Regions from separate parts of the Pseudomonas vranovensis genome, predicted to be linked through region 1. Evidence: predicted binding sites of a transcription regulator. Region 1 holds the regulator's gene; the other holds the start of a gene.
What was found. The regulator FliA, encoded in region 1, starts transcription of late flagellar genes. The targets are predictions, from matches to a motif close to CTAAAGTTTNNNNNNNNNNNGCCGNTAA.
Positions count from the first base shown of each region.

Region 1 (7,859 bases):
GTTGCTCGAATCGCCGGCGCTGGCGCGTTCGATCTACTACTCCACCGAACTTGAGCAGGAAATCCCTGCCGGCTTGTACCTGGCGGTGGCCCAGGTGCTGGCCTATGTCTACCAGATCCGCCAGTACCGGGCGGGCAAGGGCAAGCCGCCGGAGCCGCTCAAGGACCTGCCGATCCCGCCGGACCTGCGCCGCGATTCCTGATCTTTCGTGGTGATAGGAGCGCGACTGCTGCGCAGTCGATTGCGGCCTCGTTCCTCGGCAGCGGCTACAGATTGCAGGCTTGGCTCGCGTAGCCGCTGGCGGGAGCCTGTGATCGGCTGCGCAGCGGTCGCGGTCCAGCTCCTGGTGCATTAATCCCCGGTATTTCGAAAGTTGGAAAGCTTCTTGCAAAGGCAGCGCTGCGCGCGTCATTTCGCGTCAAAGTTTTGCTTGAGCTAACGAGGAATACCGGTGGATCGCTCTCAGTTAATCAACAGTGCCCGCAACAACCTGGCCGGCCTCGGCCGGGGCAATCTGGGTGTGCCGCTGTTGCTGCTGGTGATGCTGGCAATGATGATGTTGCCGATCCCGCCGTTCCTGCTCGACGTGTTTTTCACCTTCAACATCGCCCTGTCGATCGTGGTCCTGCTGGTCTGTGTCTACGCCCTGCGCCCGCTGGACTTCGCCGCCTTCCCGACCATCCTGCTGGTGGCCACCTTGCTGCGCCTGGCCCTGAACGTGGCGTCCACGCGCGTGGTGATGCTCCATGGCCACGACGGCCATGCCGCCGCCGGTAAGGTGATCCAGGCCTTTGGCGAGGTGGTGATCGGCGGCAACTATGTGGTCGGTATCGTGGTGTTCGCGATCCTGATGATCATCAACTTCGTGGTGGTGACCAAGGGTGCCGGGCGTATTTCCGAGGTGAGCGCACGCTTTACCCTCGATGCCATGCCAGGTAAGCAGATGGCCATCGACGCCGACCTCAACGCCGGCCTGATCGATCAGAACCAGGCCAAGGCGCGGCGTTCGGAAGTGGCTCAGGAGGCCGAGTTCTACGGTTCAATGGACGGTGCCAGCAAATTCGTGCGCGGTGATGCCATCGCCGGCCTGCTGATCCTGTTCATCAACCTGATTGGCGGCATGCTGGTCGGTATGTTCCAGCACGGCATGACGTTCGGCGACGCTGGCAAGGTCTATGCGCTGTTGACGATTGGTGACGGTTTGGTGGCGCAGTTGCCGTCGCTGTTGCTGTCTACCGCGGCTGCGATCATGGTGACCCGTGCCTCCGGCTCCGAGGACATGGGCAAGCAGATCAATCGGCAGATGTTCGATTCGCCCAAGGCGCTGGGTGTGTCGGCGGGCTTGATGATTGTCATGGGCCTGGTGCCGGGCATGCCGCATGTTGCCTTCCTCAGCCTGGGCCTGCTGGCCGCCGGCGGTGCCTACCTGGTGTGGCGCAAGCAGAACCAGGTCAAGCTCAAGGCCCAGGAAGAAGTGCAGCGCCAGCAAGACCTGTTGCCATCGCCACAGCGTGCCGCCGATACCAAGGAGTTGGGGTGGGATGATGTCACGCCCATCGACATGATCGGCCTGGAAGTGGGCTACCGGCTGATCCCCCTGGTGGATCGCAACCAGGGTGGGCAATTGCTGGCGCGGATCAAGGGCGTGCGCAAGAAGCTCTCCCAGGACCTGGGCTTTCTGATGCCCACGGTTCACATCCGCGACAACCTGGACCTGGCGCCCAGTGCCTATCGCCTGACCCTGATGGGGGTGATCCTGGCCGAAGCCGAGATCTACCCGGACCGTGAGCTTGCGATCAACCCGGGGCAGGTGTTCGGCACCCTCAACGGCATTGCCGCCCGCGACCCGGCCTTCGGCCTGGAGGCGGTGTGGATCGACGTCGGCCAACGCAGCCAGGCGCAGTCGCTGGGCTACACCGTGGTGGATGCCAGTACCGTGGTCGCCACCCACCTCAACCAGATTCTGCACAAGCACTGCCATGAGTTGATCGGCCACGAAGAGGTCCAGCAACTGTTGCAGGTGCTGGCCAAGGCATCGCCTAAACTTGCCGAGGAACTGGTGCCGGGTGTCATTTCATTGTCGGGTCTGCTCAAGGTGCTGCAGGCGCTGCTTGCCGAGCAGGTGCCGGTACGTGATATCCGCAGCATTGCCGAGGCCATCGCCAATAATGCCGGCAAGAGTCAAGATACCGCCGCGTTGGTGGCAGTGGTGCGCGTCGGATTGTGTCGCGCCATCGTGCAAAGCATTGTCGGCGTTGAGTCCGAGCTGCCTGTGATCACCCTGGAGCCAAGGTTGGAACAGATTTTGCTCAATAGTCTGCAAAGGGCCGGGCAAGGTCAGGAAGACGGTGTTCTTCTTGAGCCGAGCATGGCTGAAAAGCTTCAGCGTTCGTTGATCGAGGCTGCCCAGCGTCAAGAGATGCAGGGGCAGCCGGCGATCCTGCTGGTCGCAGGACCGGTACGTGCAATGCTGTCGCGCTTTGGTCGCCTGGCTGTACCGAATTTGCATGTTTTGGCGTATCAGGAAATACCTGACAACAAGCAAGTTACCATCGTTGCCACAGTAGGCCCCAACGGCTGAGGTAGTGGGTTATGCAAGTTAAGCGTTTTTTCGCTGCCGATATGCGTCAAGCCATGAAGCTGGTTCGAGATGAGCTGGGGGCTGATGCCGCCATCATCGGCAACCGACGGATTGCTGGCGGTGTCGAGCTGACGGCTGCGCTGGACTACAAGCTGTCTGCCCTGGCGCCACGGGTTCCGAATGTGGAACTGGAAGATGAACTGCGCAAGACGCAGTCGCGAATTGTCACGGCCCAGGCCGAGCTCAGTACCCGCAACGACAGCGACGATGCCAACCGCCAGCTGTTCGCCGGCCTGCCGCTGACCGCCTCCGAGCCGCTGGTCGACACGCACGTGGATGAGCCGGTCGCGCCGCAGGTACCTGCGCCGGCACCGGTCGACCCGCGCCTGTTCGATGCCATGCGCTCGGAACTCAATGGGTTGCGTGAATTGCTCGAAGTGCAGTTGGGTTCGCTTGCCTGGAGCCAGCTGCAGGGCAGCCAGCCACAGCAGGCCAACCTCTGGCGGCGCCTGCAGCGCATTGGCCTGACCGGCCCGATTGCTCGTGAGCTGCTCGACCAGATCGCCGGTATCGACGAACCGCGCCATGCCTGGCGCATGCTGCTGGCGCACCTGGCGCGGCGTATCCATGTGCCGGAAGTCGAGCCGATCGAAGAGGGCGGCGTCATTGCCATGGTCGGCCCGGCCGGCATGGGCAAGACCACCACTCTGGCCAAGCTGGCGGCGCGCTATGTGCTCAAGTACGGCGCGCAGAACATGGCCCTGGTGAGCATGGACAGTTTCCGTATTGGCGCGCAGGAGCAGCTCAAGACCCTGGGCCGCATCCTCAACGTCTCGGTAACCCACGTCGACCCCGGCCAATCGCTGGCCCAGGCGCTGGAGCCGCTGCTGCGCAAGCGAGTGATCCTGATTGACACCGCCGGCCTGCAGGCCAGTGACCCGGCCCTGCGCATGCAGCTTGAAACCCTTGCCGGACGCGGCATTGCGGCCAAGAATTACCTGGTGCTGGCGACGACCAGCCAGAAGCAGGTGCTCACTGCCGCCTATCACAGCTACAAGCGCTGTGGGCTGGCCGGGTGCATCCTGACCAAGCTTGATGAAACGGCCAGCCTCGGCGAAGTCCTGAGCCTGGCCATCAGTCATGAATTGCCAGTGGCCTATCTAACCGATGGGCCGCGCATTCCTGACGATCTGCACTTGCCGCGTCGCCACCAGCTGGTGAGCCGTGCGGTCAGCGTGCAGATGCAGGAGGAGCCCAGCGAAGAGGCGATGGCCGATATGTTCGCTGATCTCTACCACAGCCACGGCAAGCGTGTTGGCTGAGGTGATTGTGAAGACGTTGCAAAGTATCTGCATTGATGGTCTGCCATGCATTTTTCAGGTGTTGAAAGCGCAGCCGGCTATGTGGCCTCGGTCTAAGCAAGACAAGGTATTGAACAAACATGGGTAGCATGCATCCCGTACAGGTAATCGCCGTAACAGGCGGTAAAGGTGGCGTCGGCAAGACCAATGTGTCGGTGAACCTGTCGTTGGCGTTGGCAGAGCTTGGCCGTCGGGTCATGCTGCTGGACGCCGACCTGGGCCTGGCCAATGTCGACGTCCTGCTGGGGCTTACTCCCAAGCGGACCCTGGCTGACGTCATCGAAGGCCGCTGTGAATTGCGCGACGTGCTGTTGCAGGGGCCGGGCGGTGTGCGCATCGTACCGGCCGCCTCTGGCACACAGAGCATGGTGCACCTGGCACCGGCACAGCACGCAGGCCTGATCCAGGCGTTCAGCGAACTGGGTGACAACCTCGATGTGTTGGTGATCGACACCGCTGCGGGTATCGGTGACTCGGTGGTCAGTTTTGTCCGCGCCGCGCAGGAAGTGCTGCTGGTGGTGTGCGACGAGCCGACCTCGATCACCGACGCCTACGCGCTGATCAAGCTGCTCAATCGCGATTACGGCATGAACCGTTTCCGCGTGCTGGCCAATATGGCGCAGAGTCCGCAGGAAGGTCGCAACCTGTTCGCCAAGTTGACCAAGGTCACGGATCGCTTCCTGGACGTGGCCCTACAATACGTCGGCGCCGTTCCGTACGACGAATGCGTGCGCAAGGCGGTGCAAAAGCAGCGTGCGGTCTATGAAGCCTTCCCGCGTTCCAAGTGCGCGCTGGCATTCAAGGCCATTGCCCAGAAAGTCGACACCTGGCCGTTGCCGGCCAACCCGCGGGGTCACCTGGAGTTTTTCGTCGAGCGCCTGGTGCAGCCGACGAGCGCGGGCCCTGTGCTATGAGCGCCAGCGGATATCGGATGTACAGCAAGGCATCGCGAGATGCCCAGTATGAGTTGATCGAGCGTTATGCGCCGTTGGTCAAGCGCATCGCCTATCACCTGCTGGCGCGTCTGCCGGCCAGTGTGCAGGTGGAGGATCTGATCCAGGCCGGCATGATCGGCCTGCTCGAGGTGTCCAACAAGTACGACGCCAGTAAGGGTGCCAGTTTCGAGACCTACGCCGGCATCCGAATCCGCGGCGCAATGTTGGACGAAGTGCGTAAAGGGGACTGGGCGCCACGTTCGGTTCACCGCAACACCCGTATGGTCAGCGACGCGATTCGCGCAATTGAAGCAAAAACCGGTCGTGACGCTAAAGATCACGAGGTTGCTGCCGAACTTCAATTGAGTCTCGATGATTACTACGGGATCTTGAATGACACCCTGGGCAGTCGCCTGTTCAGTTTCGACGACCTGTTGCAGGACGGCGAACACGAAGGCCTGCACGAGGATGGCGCCAGTGCCCAGCTCGAGCCGTCGCGCGACCTGGAAGACGAGCGTTTCCAGGCAGCCTTGGCCGACGCCATCGCCAACCTGCCGGAACGTGAGCGTCTGGTCCTGGCCCTGTACTACGACGAAGAGCTGAACCTCAAGGAAATCGGTGAGGTCCTGGGGGTCAGCGAGTCACGTGTCAGCCAGTTGCACAGCCAGTGTGCAGCGCGTTTGCGCAGTCGCCTGGGAGAATGGCGAGCGCGTTGAACGCAGGTTCAATGCAGTCGCGAAATGTAGTGCCCGAATTGATTGAATGCGCGTTCTGCGCTGAGCGCGTTAAAGACTGCTTGGAGGTCTAATTGAACAAAGACATGAAAATCCTCATCGTCGACGATTTCTCGACGATGCGGCGGATCATCAAGAACCTGCTGCGTGACCTGGGCTTCACCAACACCCAGGAAGCTGACGACGGCAACACCGCATTGCCGATGCTCGAAAGCGGCCATTTCGACTTTCTCGTGACCGACTGGAACATGCCTGGCATGTCCGGCATCGACCTGCTGCGCAAAGTGCGCGCCGACGAGCGCCTCAAGCACCTGCCGGTGCTGATGGTCACCGCCGAGGCCAAGCGCGAGCAGATCATCGAAGCGGCCCAGGCCGGCGTCAACGGCTATGTGGTCAAGCCTTTCACGGCCCAGGTGCTGAAAGAAAAGATCGAGAAGATCTTCGAGCGCGTCAACAGCTGAAGACACGCCACGGGGGCGCTATGGAGCAAACACAAACATCCTTGGGCGAGTTCGAGTCCACGCTCAAGAAGCACGCCCAGGAGCTGGTCGACAGCCTCGAGCGAGGCAAGTTCGGCGACGCGGTACAACTGATCCATCAGCTGAACCAGACCCGTGACCGTGGCCTGTACCAGGAAGTCGGCAAGCTTACGCGCGAGCTGCACAGTGCGATCGTCAGCTTTCAGATCGACCCGCACATGCCGCAGGCCGAAGAAGTGTCGCAGATCACCGACGCGACCGAGCGCCTGTCCTACGTGGTCAAGCTGACCGAAGGCGCGGCCAACCGCACCATGGACCTGGTCGAAGCGAGTACCCCGGTACTCAATGAGCTGGGCGAAGAGGCGAGGGCGCTGAGCGTTGACTGGCAGCGCTTCATGCGTCGCGAAGTGGCGGCACCGGAGTTTCGTGAGCTGGCCAAGCGCGTCGACAGTTTCCTGACGCGCAGCGCCGAGGGCAACCGCAAGGTCGCCGGGCACCTCAACGACATTCTGCTGGCTCAGGACTACCAAGACCTGACCGGCCAGGTGATCAAGCGCGTTACTGCGCTGGTCACCGAAGTAGAAAGCAATCTGCTCAAGCTCGTGCTGATGGCCAGTCAGGTCGACCGCTTTGCCGGTATCGAACATGACCACCAGCAGCTGCGTGCTGAAAAAGATCAAGAAAAACATCCGGCCCGGGGTGAAGGTCCGCAGATTCATGCCGATAAACGTGAAGACGTTGTGTCCGGTCAGGACGATGTCGATGATCTGCTGTCCAGCCTGGGTTTTTAGGGAGCACGTTTAATGAGCTTCGGCGCCGATGAAGAAATCCTTCAGGATTTTCTGGTAGAAGCCGGCGAGATTCTTGAGCAACTGTCCGAGCAACTGGTCGAGCTGGAAAGCCGTCCGGATGATGCCGACCTGCTCAATGCGATCTTTCGCGGTTTTCACACTGTAAAAGGGGGCGCCGGCTTCCTCCAGCTCAACGAGCTGGTGGAGTGCTGCCACATCGCCGAAAACGTTTTCGACATCCTGCGCAAGGGTGAGCGGCGCGTCGATGCCGAGCTGATGGACGTGGTCCTGGAAGCCCTGGATACCGTCAACAGCATGTTCGGCCAAGTGCGTGAGCGCACCGATGTCACCCCGGCCACGCCTGAGCTGCTGGCGGCCTTGTCGCGCCTGGCCGAGCCGGCTGGCGCCGAGCAGGCACCGGCGTCGGCACCAGAGCCGGCGCCAGAAGCCCCGGTTGCTGCCGAAGCGGACATTACCGATACCGAGTTCGAACAACTGCTCGACTCGCTCAATGCCGTCAAGGCCGAGGCTGAAGCCCAGGCCCAGGCACCCGACGCCGCCAGCGATGAAATTACCGATGCCGAGTTCGAGTCGTTGCTCGACCAGTTGCACGGCAAAGGCCAGTTCGCCCCCGACAGCCTTGCGGCGCCCGCGGTGGCGGAACCGGTAGCGGCCCAGGGTGCCAGCGACGAAATCACCGATGACGAATTCGAAGCGTTGCTTGACCAATTGCATGGCAAGGGCACCTTTGCCGTCGATGCGTTGCCTGCTGCTGCGGCCCAGGCGTCTGCGCCGACATCCGAGCCAGCCGGCGATCACATCAGCGAACACGAATTCGAAGCCCTGCTCGATGAACTGCACGGCAAGGGCAAGTTCACCCCCGACAGCGTGGCCCCGGCCGCGTCGCCAACCGCGGCGGTAGCGGCCAAGCCTGCACCGGCCCCGACCCCGGTGGCGGCTGCCAAACCAACGGCCCCG
Region 1 covers NZ_CP159259.1:3,267,333-3,275,191, reverse strand. Annotated here, with positions in the region: gene flhB (flagellar biosynthesis protein FlhB) at 1-202, shown strand, start outside; gene flhA (flagellar biosynthesis protein FlhA) at 452-2,581, shown strand; gene flhF (flagellar biosynthesis protein FlhF) at 2,593-3,903, shown strand; gene fleN (flagellar synthesis regulator FleN) at 4,023-4,856, shown strand; gene fliA (RNA polymerase sigma factor FliA) at 4,853-5,593, shown strand; gene ABVN19_RS15205 (chemotaxis response regulator CheY) at 5,698-6,072, shown strand; gene ABVN19_RS15200 (protein phosphatase CheZ) at 6,093-6,881, shown strand; gene ABVN19_RS15195 (chemotaxis protein CheA) at 6,894-7,859, shown strand, end outside.

Region 2 (7,859 bases), 890 kb from region 1:
AACGCTGCTTCTTTATCGGCCTGGCGGTGCTCGGTGCGCACTTGTTGCTCAACGGCTAGCCGAGGACGGGCTGAGCATCTCGACCAACTGGATGTCGAAGTCGCGCTCCAGGTACTCCATGCGCGTTTCGAAAAACTGCTGCATATGGGGCAGGGCCGAGTGTATGTCCAGTGCGGCCTTGCTGGCCCAGATTTCGTAGAACACGAACAGGCTCGGGTCTTCCTTGTCGCGCAGCATGTGGTATTCGATGCAGCCGGGTTCGGCACGGCTAGGCTCGACATAGGCACGAAACAGCGCCTCGAACGCTTCGGCTTTTTCCGGGCGGGTCTTGGCTTTGAGAATGAAGCCGTAGGGTTCGCTCATGAGGTGGACCTCTGGTAGGGAAGCCTGATTTTATTTCAATAATGAGTGCTAGATTCGTGCTTTTTAGTCAAAAGCCTTTTGCCTGCGAGGTGGTTTTTCCAACGCTCGCGAACCCCTAATCTGCCGCCATCCAAATTCACCCGATCCCAGCCGCCATGAGACAGCAACGGATCGAACGACAGATGAGGCAAGTGATGAAAAAGGTCCTGTTGCTCAACGGCGGTAAAAAATTCGCCCACTCCGACGGTCGCCTGAACGAGACCCTGCACGAGGCCGCACTGGCGTTCCTCGACCGTGCAGGCTTCGACGTCAAGACCACCTATATCGACGGTGGCTACGACAATGCCGAAGAAGTGCAGAAATTCCTCTGGGCCGATGTGATCATCTACCAGATGCCCGGCTGGTGGATGGGCGCGCCCTGGACCGTCAAGCAGTACCTGGACGAAGTCTTCACCGCCGGCCACGGCAGCCTGTACGCCAACGATGGCCGCACCCGTTCCGATGCCTCGCAAAAGTATGGCAGCGGCGGCCTGATCCACGGTAAGCAGTACATGCTGTCGCTGACCTGGAACGCGCCGCAGCAAGCCTTTGACGACCCCAGCGATTTCTTCGAGGGCAAGGGTGTGGATGCGGTGTACTTCCCGTTCCACAAGGCCAACCAGTTCCTCGGTATGAGCGGTTTGCCTACCTACCTGGCAGTGGATGTAATGAAGCGCCCGAACGTCGAGGCCGCCGTGGCCGCCTACGAGCAGCACCTGGCCCGGGTTTTCCAGACACCGGCCTGATGAGTCCTTGCGTTGGCCGCGCCAAGCGGCTATCTATCACGGCTGTTGCTCACCCCAAGGTACAGCCGTGAAAGCCAGGTCCGATGAATTGCAGGTGTTCGTCTCGGTGATCGAGTGCGGCTCGATCTCCGCTGCCGCCGAGCAGGGCGGGCAGACGCCTTCGGCAATCAGCCGGACCCTGTCGCGCCTGGAGACCAAGCTGGGCACCACGCTGATCAACCGCACCACCCGGCGCATGGACCTGACCGAAGAGGGACGGTTTTTCTTCGAACGGGCCAAGTCGATCCTGCAGCAGATGGACGAACTCGAAGAGCACCTCTCGGTGCACCACCAGACACCTTCCGGCCGCCTGCGCATCAATGCTGCCTTGCCTTTCATGCTGCACGCCATTGTGCCCTGGGTGGGCGAGTTCCGTGCGCTGTATCCGCAGATCCAGCTGGAGCTCAACACCAGCGACCTGATCATCGACCTGATCGAGCAGAGCACCGACGTCGCCATTCGTATCGGCGAGCTGGCCGACTCCAGCCTGCATGCCCGCTCGCTGGGATGCAGCCCGTTGAATGTGCTGGCCAGCCCCGCCTACCTGGCGCACCATGGCACACCCGAGCGGGTCGAAGACCTGCAGGCGCATGCGCTGCTTGGTTTCACCCAGACCGAAACCCTCAACCACTGGCCGCTGCGCCATGCCGAAGGTGACCGCTTGCTGATACGCCCGAGCCTGTCGGCGTCCAGCGGCGAGACCCTGCGCGAACTGGCCCTGGCCGGTGAGGGCATCGCTTGCCTGTCGCACTTCATGACCCATGAAGACATTCGCGCCGGCGGCCTCCAGGTGGTGCTCGGCGAGTACAACAGCGGCTATCGCCAGCCGATCAATGCGGTGTACTACCGCAACTCGCAGTTGGCGCTGCGCATCCAGTGCTTTCTCGATTTCATCCAGCACAAACTGGCGGTCTACGCCTGCTGACTACTCCGGCTGCGACAAAACCTGCCTGCCTGCGGCGCATTTTCTTGCGGTGTTTGATTAGTTTTCGGACATAAGCCTTAATGGCTGTTCAACGAAAACAACACCAAGGAAGCTCTCATGCGCGTTGTGATGTTCCGAACCCTGGGCCTGAGTGCCGCGATAATCGCCAGTTCATCGGCTTACGCCGTGACGCTGGAAGGTGGCGCGGTAGCCGCACCTGATCAATATGGTGCACAGGTGGCCGCCGAAATCCTGAAAAAAGGTGGCAACGCGGTCGATGCCGCTGTAGCCACCGCGTTCACCCTGGCCGTGACCTATCCCGAAGCCGGCAACATCGGCGGCGGCGGTTTCATGACCTTGTACATGGACGGCAAGCCGTACTTCCTCGACTACCGCGAAGTGGCGCCAAAAGCCGCCAGCCGCAACATGTACCTGGACGAAAAAGGCGAGATCATCGAGAACCTGAGCCTGGTCGGCGCCCGCGCCGCCGGTGTACCGGGTACAGTGATGGGCTTGTGGGAGGCGCATCAGAAGTTCGGCAAGTTGCCCTGGGCCGAGCTGATCACCCCGGCGGTGGGCTACGCGAAGAACGGCTTCAAGATCGCTGAAAAGCAGTACCAGTACCGCGAAGATGCCCTGGGCCTGTTCAAGGACAGCACCAACTTCAACGACTACTTCGGCAACATGAAAGTCGGCGAGACCTTCAAGCAGCCGGAGCTGGCGCAAACCCTGGAGCGCATTGCCGACAAAGGTGTTAGCGAGTTCTACCAGGGCAAGACCGCCGACCTGCTGGTGGCGCAGATGCAGGCTGACAAAGGCCTGATCAGCAAGGAAGACCTGAAGGACTACAAAGCGGTATGGCGTGACCCGATGGGTATCGAGTGGCGTGGCAACGTGGTCTACACCGCACCGCTGCCAAGCTCTGGCGGCGTGGCCCTGGCCCAACTGCTGGGTATCAAGGAAAACCGTGCGGCCGACTTCAAGGGCGTTGACCTGAACTCGGCGCGCTACATCCACTTGCTGGCCGAAATCGAAAAGCGCGTGTTCGCCGACCGTGCCGACTACCTGGGCGACCCGGCATTCTCCAAGGTGCCTGTGGATAAGTTGATCGCCAAGGATTACCTGGCCAAGCGTGCCCAGGAGGTCAACCCGACAGCCATTTCCGAAACCGAGAAAGTCCGCCCGGGCCTTGAACCACACCAGACCACCCACTTCTCCATCGTCGACAAGCAGGGTAACGCGGTCAGCAACACCTACACCCTGAACTGGGACTACGGCAGTGGCGTGGTGGTCAAGGGCGCAGGCTTCTTGCTCAACGACGAGATGGACGACTTCAGCTCCAAGCCAGGTGTCGCCAATGCCTTTGGTGTGGTGGGCGGTGATGCCAACGCCATCGAGCCGGGCAAGCGCATGCTCTCATCCATGGCCCCGACCCTGGTCACCCGTGACGGCAAGGTCACCCTGGTGCTGGGGACGCCGGGTGGTTCGCGGATCTTCACCTCGATCTTCCAGGTGCTGAACAACCTGTACGACTACAACCTGCCACTGGAGAAAGCCGTGGCGGCGCAGCGGGTTCATCACCAGTTGCTGCCTAAAGACACTATCTACTTCGATGCCTATGCACCGCTCACCGGCAAGGTGGCGGACGAGCTGAAAAAGATGGGCTACACCCTGGAAGACCAGGGTTGGGAGATGGGTGACATCCAGGCGATCCGGGTCAATGGCACGGCGCTGGAGACGGCATCCGACCCGCGTGGGCGGGGAGTGGGACACGTCGTTAAATAAACACTGGCGGTTGATCGCGGGGCAAGTCGCACCGCCGCTCCACAGGTTTTGTGTAGGAGCGGCGGTGCGACGTCTCGACTTGCCCCGCGATGCGTTTACACCCGGAAGTGGCTGACCATGGTCTGCAGCTGGTTGCCCAACCGGGCCAGCTCGACACTGGAGGCCGCAGTTTCGTCACTGGCCGCCGCGGTCTGTTCCGACACATCGCGCACGTTGAGGATGCTGCGGCTGATTTGTTCGGCCACTGCGCTCTGCTGTTCGGCCGCAGCGGCAATCTGCTGATTCATCGACTGAATGTTCGAAACCGTGCGAGTGATGCTTTCCAGCGAGGCGCCAGCCTTGCGGGTCAGTTCGACGCTGCTGTCGGTCAGGTTGCGGCTGCCGAGCATCACATTGGCCACTTGCTGGGTACCGCTCTGCAGGCCGGCCACCAATTCTTCGATCTCTTCGGTGGACTTTTGCGTGCGCTGAGCCAAGCCCCGGACCTCGTCGGCCACCACGGCAAAACCGCGTCCGGCTTCACCGGCCCGGGCCGCTTCGATGGCCGCGTTCAGGGCCAGCAGGTTGGTTTGCTCGGCCACTGACTTGATCACGTCCATGACGCTGCCGATCTTCTGGCTTTCTTGCTGCAGCAGCCCCATGGCCTCGGTCGAACGGTGTACTTCTTCGGCCAGGCGTTCGATCTGGCTGATGGCTTCGGCGACGACCTGATCACCGGCACGGGCTTGCGAGTCGGCATCGGTGGCGGCGGCCGAGGCATGTTCGGCGTTGCGCGCCACTTCCTGCACGGTGGCGGCCATTTCGTGCATGGCGGTGGCGACCTGGTCGGTCTCGACTTTCTGGCTGTTGACCCCGGCGCTGGTTTCTTCGGTCACGGCCGAGAGTTCTTCGGCGGCGCTGGCGATCTGGGTGACGCCGTCGCGGATGCCGCTGATCAGGTCACGCAGGGTCTCGCCCATGCGCTGGATGCCTTGCTGCAATACGCCCAGTTCGTCGCGGCGAGTAACGCGCAGGTTGTGGGTGAGGTCGCCGGCGGCGATTTTTTCCACCACGGCCAGGGTCTCGCGCAGCGGACGGGTGATCTGGCGGGTGATGACCACCGCAGCCAATACACCCACCAACAGTGCCAGCAGGGTGGCGGTCAATTGCAGGGTACGGGCCTGGGCGCTTTCGCTGTCGCGGCGTTCGAGCTGGATCTTGTACAAGGCGTCGCTGATCTTGACGATGGTGGCGCCTTGTACGGTCATTTCCTGGCGGGCCACGGCAACGTCGGCGGTGGCATCGCGGAACTGACGCACGGCATCGCGGTAGGCCAGCACTGCGCTTTCAAACTGCTGGATGCGAGCGGCTTCGTGCGGCATCTGGCGGTTCAGGCTGGCAATTTCGGCCAGGGCGCCATCGAGCTGGCGCAGGGCCAGTTGCTCGGCTTCGCTGCTGATGTCGGCAATGTAGCTGCGCACGGCCAGGCGCACCTGGAACAGCTGCTCCTTGGCCTGGGTGATGGTGCGGAATTGCTCCAGACGGCTGGCGTCGCCTTCGGGCAGGGCAAGGATGTCGCGGTTGATCGCCTCGACCAGGTCGATGGCGCGCGCGGCGGCCAGGTTCATCGCATCACGGGCGGCCAGGCTGGTTTTGTAACCGGCGCGCATCTTGTTGATCGACACCTGGTATTCGCTGATGGTCTGGCCCAGTTCCTGAAGCAGCTTGACGTTTTCCGGGCTCTTGAAGTTCTTGAGCAGCTTTTGCTGTTGTTCGCTGAAGGCATTGAGCTTGACCTGCACGGTGCCAGCGGTGGCATCGTCGCCGTTGGTCAGCATGTATTGCAGGCGCGTGATGCGCAGGTTGGTCAGGTCGCTGTTGAGCTGGGTGATGTCGCTCATCCAGTTGCTGCGGTCGATCAGCCCACCCATGCTGTTCCAGCCGGTCAGGGCCAGCAGGCTGGTGAGCAGCAGCACCAGGCCGAAGCCCAGGCCGAGTTTCAGGTTGACGCTGATGTTGGCAAACCAGCTATTCATGCAATCCCTCCAGGAACGTTGTGCGTCTTGATCCGTATCGCTGGAAGGTTGTTGTTGTAGCCAGTCGATGTACTTGAGCACGGGTTATCGGCGGCTCGGCGCGGAGCTGAAACGCTTTTTCGGCAAAAATGACCGGCGGTCGTAACCAGGTATGTAAACGGCAGCCTGAAGGGGCTGCCGTGCATCAGGGACGAGTGTTCAGAGGGCGCGGCTGGTAAAGGTATCGCACTGGTTGATGTCGCCCTTGGCGAAGCCGGTCTTGAACCAGCGCACGCGCTGTTGCGAGGTGCCGTGGGTGAAGGAGTCCGGCACCACCCGGCCTTGGCCTTTCTGCTGCAGCCGATCATCGCCGATGGCATTGGCAGCGTTCAGGGCCTCTTCAATGTCTCCCGGCTCCAGCCAGTTCAGGCGTTGTTGCGCCTGGTAGGCCCAGACGCCGGCCAGGCAATCGGCCTGCAGTTCCTGGCGTACCAGCAAGCCATTGTCGCCTTCCATGCGTTCGCCCCGCTGGCGTGCCGCCTGGACCTTGGCCGACACGCCGAGCAGGGTCTGCACATGGTGGCCGACTTCGTGGGCAATCACGTAGGCCTGGGCGAAGTCGCCGGCGGCGGCGAAGCGCTGCTCCATTTCACGAAAGAAGCTCATGTCCAGGTAGACCTTCTGGTCGGCTGGGCAATAGAACGGCCCGACCGCCGAGGAGGCGAAGCCGCAGGCCGAATTGATCTGGCCGCTGAACAGGGTCAGGGTCGGGTCTTTGTATTGGCGGCCGGCCTGGGCAAAGATCGCCCGCCAGGTGTCTTCGGTATCGCCGAGGATCGAGGCAACGAACTCGGCCTGCTCATCGTTGGCCGGAGGTGCCTTGGCAGGGCCCGTGCTGACCGGAGCACTTTGCTGGTCCATCTGCCCGGCCAGTTGGCCGAGAATCTGCAAAGGATCTTGCCCGGTGATCCAGCCGATACCGACGATCAGCAGGATCGCACCGATGCTCAGGCCCTTGCCACCGCCGAAGCGCATGCCGCCACCGCCCTCGCCTCGGGCATCGACCACATTGTCGCTACGCCTGCCTTTTCGCCATTGCATGAGTGCTCTCCCGAGCTTGGAAACATGAGCTCAAAGATTAGTTCACCGGGCCTCGCTCTGTCAGATTCCTGATGCTCACATAACCATATGGTTATGATTGTGAGGGCTCTTTTCAATATCGCCGATGCCGGACATGCCGGAAACTGCAAGCTCGCCTGCCACGCCCAGGTGTTCCAATAATTCCAAGACAGGAGAACGGCATGTCTGCACAAGACAACAGTCGCTTCGCTATCCGTGATCGCAACTGGCACCCCAAGGCCTTGACCCCGGACTACAAAACCTCCATTGCCCGTTCGCCGCGCCAGGCACTGGTGAGCATTCCCCAGTCGATCAGTGAAAGCACCGGACCGGACTTCTCGCACCTGAAATTCGGCGAGCATGACCACGACCTGCTGCTCAATTTCAACAATGGCGGCCTGCCGATCGGAGAGCGGATCATCCTTGCCGGCCGTGTGTGCGACCAGTACGGCAAGCCGATCCCGCATACGCTGGTGGAGATCTGGCAGGCCAACGCCGGTGGCCGCTACCGCCACAAGAACGACCGCTACCTCGCCCCGCTGGACCCCAACTTCGGTGGTGTCGGCCGTGCTTTGACCGATAGCGATGGCTACTACAGCTTCCGCACCATCAAGCCGGGCCCGTACCCATGGCGCAACGGCCCCAACGACTGGCGGCCAGCGCATATTCACGTGTCGATCAGCGGCCCGTCGATTGCCACGCGGTTGATCACCCAGCTGTATTTTGAAGGCGATCCGTTGATTCCGATGTGCCCGATCGTCAAGTCGATCGCCAATCCCGAGGCGGTGCAGAGCCTGATTGCCCGGTTGGACATGAGCAACGCCAACCCGATGGACAGCCTGGCCTATC
Region 2 covers NZ_CP159259.1:4,153,320-4,161,178, reverse strand. Annotated here, with positions in the region: gene ABVN19_RS19410 (sulfite exporter TauE/SafE family protein) at 1-59, shown strand, start outside; gene ABVN19_RS19405 (putative quinol monooxygenase) at 49-363, opposite strand; gene ABVN19_RS19400 (NAD(P)H-dependent oxidoreductase) at 558-1,148, shown strand; gene ABVN19_RS19395 (LysR family transcriptional regulator) at 1,216-2,112, shown strand; gene ggt (gamma-glutamyltransferase) at 2,230-3,897, shown strand; gene ABVN19_RS19385 (methyl-accepting chemotaxis protein) at 3,993-5,912, opposite strand; gene ABVN19_RS19380 (neutral zinc metallopeptidase) at 6,111-6,992, opposite strand; gene pcaH (protocatechuate 3,4-dioxygenase subunit beta) at 7,193-7,859, shown strand, end outside.
Region 2: a site for FliA is predicted at 5,997-6,024, ahead of ABVN19_RS19385 (methyl-accepting chemotaxis protein). Genes of this name have one in related genera too.